DNA from 3 places in the Herminiimonas arsenitoxidans genome. Region 2 is predicted to be linked to each of the others. Evidence: predicted binding sites of a transcription regulator. Region 2 holds the regulator's gene; each other region holds the start of a gene.
The links. Region 2 encodes LexA, which represses DNA repair genes until DNA is damaged. Its sites were predicted from a motif close to ACTGTATNNNNATACAGT; they were not measured.
Positions count from the first base shown of each region.

Region 1: a site for LexA is predicted at 1,253-1,270, ahead of recA (recombinase RecA). Genes of this name have one in related genera too.
Region 3: a site for LexA is predicted at 889-906, ahead of dinB (DNA polymerase IV). Genes of this name have one in related genera too.

Region 1 is NZ_LT671418.1:3,295,492-3,297,768, forward strand. Features, by position in the region: gene BQ6873_RS15645 (response regulator) at 1-322, opposite strand, end outside; gene BQ6873_RS15650 (ribonuclease HI family protein) at 433-1,101, opposite strand; gene recA (recombinase RecA) at 1,337-2,277, shown strand, end outside.
Region 2 is NZ_LT671418.1:1,172,993-1,175,269, reverse strand. Features, by position in the region: gene BQ6873_RS05505 (RNA methyltransferase) at 1-588, shown strand, start outside; gene lexA (transcriptional repressor LexA) at 617-1,279, opposite strand; gene rpsF (30S ribosomal protein S6) at 1,553-1,921, shown strand; gene priB (primosomal replication protein N) at 1,946-2,239, shown strand; gene rpsR (30S ribosomal protein S18) at 2,255-2,277, shown strand, end outside.
Region 3 is NZ_LT671418.1:2,556,895-2,559,171, reverse strand. Features, by position in the region: gene dinB (DNA polymerase IV) at 1-844, opposite strand, end outside; gene BQ6873_RS12065 (hypothetical protein) at 1,498-1,836, opposite strand; gene BQ6873_RS12060 (hypothetical protein) at 2,046-2,277, shown strand, end outside.

The sequences.
Region 1 (2,277 bases), 2.1 Mb from region 2:
GTTCGGACAGCGCAAATGGTTTGGCCATGAAATCATCGGCACCCAGATCCAGTCCTTTAACGCGCTGCTCTATTGAGTCACCGGCAGTCAGGATCAAGACCGGCAAGCGAGAATTGCGTGCGCGCAAGCGTTGCAGCACTTCGAGCCCTGACATTTTGGGCAAGCCCAGATCAAGTATCAGCAAGTCGAAGTCTTGTGTAGACAAGACGGAATCAGCCTCCTGGCCATTTTTAACGCAATCGGTCGCATAACCGGACTGACGCAGTGAACGCGTCAAACCGTCAGCAAGAACACTATCGTCTTCAGCAAGCAGGATTCGCATGGGATGGAGGTAGGAGGAAGTTGGCTCGTAGTCTATTGGGTTTCGCCCAGAGCGGCAAGACAAGTCGGCATCGCTTTTAGGCTTGTTTCTTATATATACAGAGTAGCTGATTACATGGGTGCTGCGGCAATCATCTTAACTGCTTGCTGCGACAAGGCATCGGCCATTATATTTTTCTCCCGTGGAATCCAGGTGAGGGTGACATCCTTGAGTTGGGTAATCAGTTTTTGCGCGCGTTGACGTTGCTCGCTCAAGATCGCTGCGCCACCATTTTTTGTTTGCACATCGTTAATGATGACTTGGCTGTCGCCATAGATCACGAGCTTGTCTGCGCGTGCATGAATGGCCGCCTCCAGCACGGCAATCAGTGCGAGATATTCGGCCTCGCTACTGTCGCCTAGGCCGGCGGCGAAGCTGATGTGGCTTGTATTGCCGCTAGGATCCTTGAGTAAGCCGCCTATGCCCATTTTGCCCGGATTGGGATGACTGGCACCGTCGAACCAAGCTAGCCAAGCAGTCGGATCGACTTGTCCTACCTCTAGTTTTTTCTGTCTGGCATCTGCCTTGAGCTGTTTGCGAACGGCGATTCTGGTCGCCGCATTGGTTTTTTCTTGTTTGCGTATAGCGATCAGGTCGCTGAGTGGTATTTCCCCTGCAACTGCTTTCAATACGACCTGTAAGGCTGCTTCTTCGGATAGCGCATTGGCTTTTGCCAGACGACGGCCCGCAGCTTTTTCCTTTTTGTAGGCTATTTCAAATAGATCGTCGTACGAATGCATGAGGGCAAGGAATGATATTGATTGCGTATATCTTACGTTGAAATACTAACTGCACCGGGCAAGTGGCTGTAGAAGTGTGTTGCTGCAAGTCATCAAAAAGTTTCCTTTTTAGACATTTAAAATAAAATTGCAAGACTTGCTTGCGTAAAGCACTGTTTTTTTATACAGTATGGTTTCTGGCTTCAAACACTGTATAAAACCCGTTTCGTTTCAACCAACAGTCGAAAGAATCTTCATGGACGACAAAAAGAACGCTCCTGGCTCTGATAAGAGTAAAGCACTCGCCGCCGCACTGGCGCAAATCGAAAAGCAATTCGGTAAAGGCTCGGTGATGCGCATGGAAGACGGCGCTGTCGTCGAGGAAGTGCAGGTTGTTTCCACTGGTTCACTGGGACTGGACATCGCCTTGGGCGTCGGTGGTTTGCCGCGTGGCCGCGTGGTCGAAATCTACGGTCCGGAATCATCCGGCAAAACTACGCTGACACTGCAAACCATCGCAGAAATGCAAAAATTGGGCGGCACTTGCGCGTTTATCGATGCAGAACATGCACTGGACGTCACTTACGCACAAAAGCTCGGCATTAATTTATCCGACCTGTTGATCTCGCAACCAGATACTGGCGAACAAGCGCTGGAAATCTGCGACGCGCTGGTACGCTCGGGTGCGGTTGACTTGATCGTTATCGACTCGGTCGCTGCATTGACGCCACGTGCTGAAATCGAAGGCGATATGGGTGATTCGTTGCCGGGTTTGCAAGCACGTCTGATGTCGCAAGCCTTGCGCAAGCTGACAGGCAGCATCAATCGCACGAATACACTGGTTATCTTCATTAACCAGATTCGTATGAAAATCGGCGTGATGTTCGGCAATCCAGAAACCACTACCGGCGGTAATGCATTGAAATTCTACGCATCCGTGCGTTTGGACATCCGCCGTACCGGCTCGATCAAATCGGGCGACGAAGTGATTGGTAATGAAACCAAGGTCAAAGTCGTTAAAAACAAAATCGCACCTCCATTCAAGGAAGCGCATTTCGACATTCTGTATGGCGAAGGCACATCACGTGAAGGTGAAATCCTCGATTTGGGTTCCGATGCCAAAATCGTTGAAAAGTCGGGTGCCTGGTATAGCTACAACGGCGAACGCATCGGCCAAGGTAAAGACAATGCACGTAA
Region 2 (2,277 bases):
GCTTTTGCCAGTGGCGCACAGGATATCTTGACCTCGGCGCGCATAGTCGGCTCGATTGAAGAAGCGTTGACAGATTGCAACTATGCGGCGGCAGTGACGGCACGCCTGCGTGAATTTTCACCGCCTATCATTTCGCCACGTGTGTTGGCGACACGCTTGGTTGAAGAGACTTCTTTGCGTGCTGCAGTGGTTTTTGGCAATGAGCGCTTCGGCTTACCGAACGAGATTGTTGAAAAGTGTAATGTCTTGATTACTATTCCAGCGAATCCGGATTATTCATCGTTGAATCTGGCGCAAGCCGTGCAGGTCTTGGCTTACGAGGCGCGCATGGCGACGGTGGGAGATGCGCGTGCAGCGACGGATATCGGTTTTCAGGGCGAGGCTGCGAGCATGACGCAGATCGACGGTATGTACGCGCATCTGGAGCAGGCGCTGGTAGCGATCGATTTTCTGGATGCGAATAATCCGAAGAAGTTGATGCCGCGCCTGAAGCGTTTGTTTGCCCGTACACAATTGGAAACGGAAGAAGTGAATATCCTGCGCGGGATTGCGAAGCAGATTTTAGCGAAGCAAAAAAATACCGGATAAATCCGGTATTTTTTCTTCAGTTCTGGTGTTAGTTCCAGCTACGCATCAAACCTACAGCCAAACCTTCCAGCGCAAATTCATCGCGCGACAGATCGACACGTATCGGTTCGAAATCCGGGTTTTCCGGCAGTAACTCGATCAAGGAGCCGGACTTCTTGTAGCGTTTGACGGTGACATCATCACCCAAGCGCGCAACCACGATCTGGCCATTTTTCGCAGCATCGATTTTTTTCACCGCCAATAAGTCGCCATCCAGAATTCCCGCATCGCGCATCGACATGCCGCGTACTTTCAACAGGAAGTCAGGTTTAGCCGAAAACAGCGCGGGATCAACGTCGTAGGTCGCTTCGATATGCTCTTGCGCCAGAATCGGTGAGCCGGCGGCTACACGTCCGACCAGCGGCAGACTCAATTGCATCAAAGCTGGATGTGGCAAGGCCATTTGTCGGCCGGGGAAACGTTCCGCGCCATTGCTACCCATATCGCGTAAGCGTATGCCGCGTGAGGTGCCGGGCGAAATTTCAATCGCGCCTTTGCGTGCCAGTGCTTGTAAATGTTCCTCTGCGGCATTGGCAGAGCGAAAGCCGAGTTCTGTTGCAATTTCTGCACGTGTCGGCGGGAAACCGGTATTTTCGATCGCGTCGCGTATCAAATTCAGAATTTGCTCTTGGCGTGCTGTCAGTTTGATCATTGCGTAGCCTGGCTTGAAATGGCGCGTGAGAAGGCACGTTGCCGTGGACTGTTCATATAAACAGTCTGTATTTTTATACAGTGCATGCCTAAATGCAAGCTGATTTGCTCAAATATGGGTGAAATGACTGCACATTCGGTACGGAAGGTTGCGATAAATGCTTGAAAGCGTTGAGTTTTCTAGCTCGTACGCGTATGATTGCTGGTTTTCCTCTTCCCACACTCGTCTTGACGCCGAGGTGGGCAATCTTCAATCCGTCCAAAAGGAGCTTACATGCGTCATTATGAAATCGTATTTATCGTCCATCCGGATCAAAGCGAGCAAGTGCCTGCAATGATCGAACGCTACAAAGGCATCGTCACCGCACGCGGTGGTGTTGTTCATCGCGTGGAAGACTGGGGCCGCCGTCAAATGGCGTACCTGATCCAAAAACTGGCTAAAGCCCACTACGTCTGCCTGAACATCGAATGTGACGGCGAAACACTGGCTGAAATCGAAACCGGCTTCAAATTCAACGATGCCGTTCTGCGTCATCTGACAGTGAAAATGAAGAAGGCTGAAACAGCGCCATCGCCAATGATGAAGGCTGTGCAGAAGGAAGATGCTGCCAAGAGCCATCGCGCCGAGGCACCTGCTGCCTAATTATTGCAACGACGTATCAGGAGAGTGAATCAACTTCAGTTTGTAGCCACCATCGCCGAGCGTGAAATTTTGCGCTACACCCCGGCAGGTGTCCCGATTGTGTCAGCAGTTTTACTGCACAGTTCGCAACAGATAGAAGCAGGTGTTCCACGATTGGTCGAGTTTGAAGTTGCCGCGATTGCCGCGGGAGAAATTTCAGGCAGATTCAATCAAGCCGAATTAGGCGGGACATTTCAGTTCACTGGTTTTCTGGCACGTAAGAGCCGTAACAGCAAAAGCCTTGTTTTCCATCTCACAGATTTCGAGACCCACATTTAGATACAGGAGCCCAAAATGGCATTCGGTAAAAAATTCGA
Region 3 (2,277 bases), 1.4 Mb from region 2:
CACGATCGCGCTTGGCGTGTAGATCATGCTCAAACGTGGTTTCTCGGCTGATCGATTTCGGCTCGGAATACGTGACGATAGGACGATCGTCGATACCGTGCGATACCCGGCCCAACCAATCCGCATACGAGCGGCCGAAATGTGCATGCAGCACGGCCGGATCTGCATGCGCCAATTCTTCTATCGTGTTCAAGCCCAGCGCCGTCAGCTTTTCTGCCGCACGTGGACCGACGCCATTGATCTTGCGCGCCGGCAAAGGCCAGATGCGCGTCGCGATATCAGCTTGCGTCAAGATGGTCAAACCGTTCGGCTTCTCAAGATCGGAGCAGATTTTCGCCAACAGCTTGTTGGGTGCAATGCCTATCGAACAGGACAAACCTGTCGCCGCAACAACTGCATCCTTGATGCGCTGCGCGACGATGGCGATATCCTCAGTCTGGTCGTTGAGATCAAGATAGATTTCATCGATGCCGCGATCTTCCATCTTCGGCGCAATCGCGCTGACTGCTGTCTTGAACAATTTTGAATAATGGCGATACGCCGTAAAGTCTGTCGGCAACAGGATCGCATCCGGCGCCAACTTCGCGACCTTCATCAAACCCATGCCAGAAAACACACCCAGCGCACGCGCTTCATACGTCGAGGTCGTCACCACACCGCGCCCAGCGTAGTCGCGCAAGCGCGAATACTTGCGTGTGCCATCAGCCTGCAATACCGGTTGATGTGCAGAACCCGCACCGATCACGACAGCCTGACCACGCAATTCGGGATAACGCAGTAACTCAACGGAAGCGTAAAAGGCATCCATATCAAGATGAGCGATATGGCTTTGCTGACTACTCATGAACATTTGATGGACGAAACAAGATGCTGAGCAGCATATCATTTACTGTACAAATACACAGTAAATTACTAGGGATTTTTACTCAAAGAACTGCAGAGGTGAGGACCGCGAAGTACATGCCTGGAACATCACACAAACATCGAAATATGCGCCGCAAATAAAACAAGGCGAGAGCACTTGCGCGCTCTCGCCTTGTAAGTATCAGTCAAATCCGAAAATTATCTGGTCGGTGCTGGGGTAAGGCAGGGTGTTCCACCACTTGCTTCTATACGTCGTTTAACCAAAGGATCAGCGGTGTAATTCAAGCGCGATTGATCGGTATATCGTGGGTCGTTAGGATTAGATGGAGCCTCCGAAGCAGGCACGAGGATAGCGCCTGGACATATCTGGGCCTGCTGGGCCGCTGCAAATTGCGAAAACATGGCCACTGCCGTGCCAGCGAGAATTGTACGTAGTTTTATCATGGCAAGTCCTTTACTGAATAATAAGGAGGCGAACATTGCATACGCCCAAGAAGTGCCTGACCGATTACATCAATCGGCGATGCACGTCTTCTTACTGACTGCCATTATTGTTGGAAGTTCATCTTTTATATGCGAGCAATGCCGCACGGCAATTCTTGCTACGTAAGAACTGACGCGACTTTGACTTTATCAACGCGCACCAAACCACCATAAACCTATCGCCGCAATCGACAACACAGACGCAATACCGGACAATAGCGACAAACGCCTGTAACGCTGCTCATTGGCAATCACACCCTGCTCCAGCGTGATCACCATTTGCTGCAATTGCTCGGCCAGCTCCTTGATGTGCACCGCATTATGCGAGGCAACTTCTTGCAGCTCCGTAATTTGTTGCTGCAACAATGCTTCTTCCGTTGCAGCATTCGCATCAACCTTGCGGCTTTGGAAAACCGGCAAGGTCGCGGAGATGATCGTGCCCACATGCGGCAAGATCGCTTTTACCGCGGGCAGTAGCCATGTATACATAAGTGATTCCTCGCTTGATTGAGAGTGATGTAGCACCGCACAAACGGCAGCTGATTGCAGACCATTTAAACAGATTCGCTTGCGCATCACAAATGACGGCGCATTTCCATTTCATCACCATCAGGTTTTAAGTTATATTGCAACGACCCTTGTCTTCGCCTGATAAGCGCAGACAAACAACATCAATTTTAAAAATGACCACACCGCACATGCTCGACCCAAACGCATTACTCAAGCCATTGAATGGCTACATCGTAGAAGACCTGACCAACGCCGACATCGCAGCCACCGGCGCGATTGCCGCATCGATTCTGGGCGACCTTGCTGCACCTGTATTGAAGATGTTGTCCGTTGCGGGCGATTCCGCTGACGACATCTCGCTGGAATTTTTCCCTGACCCGGATGATGAAAGCACACCTGGCACATTGATCTTCTGGCCGA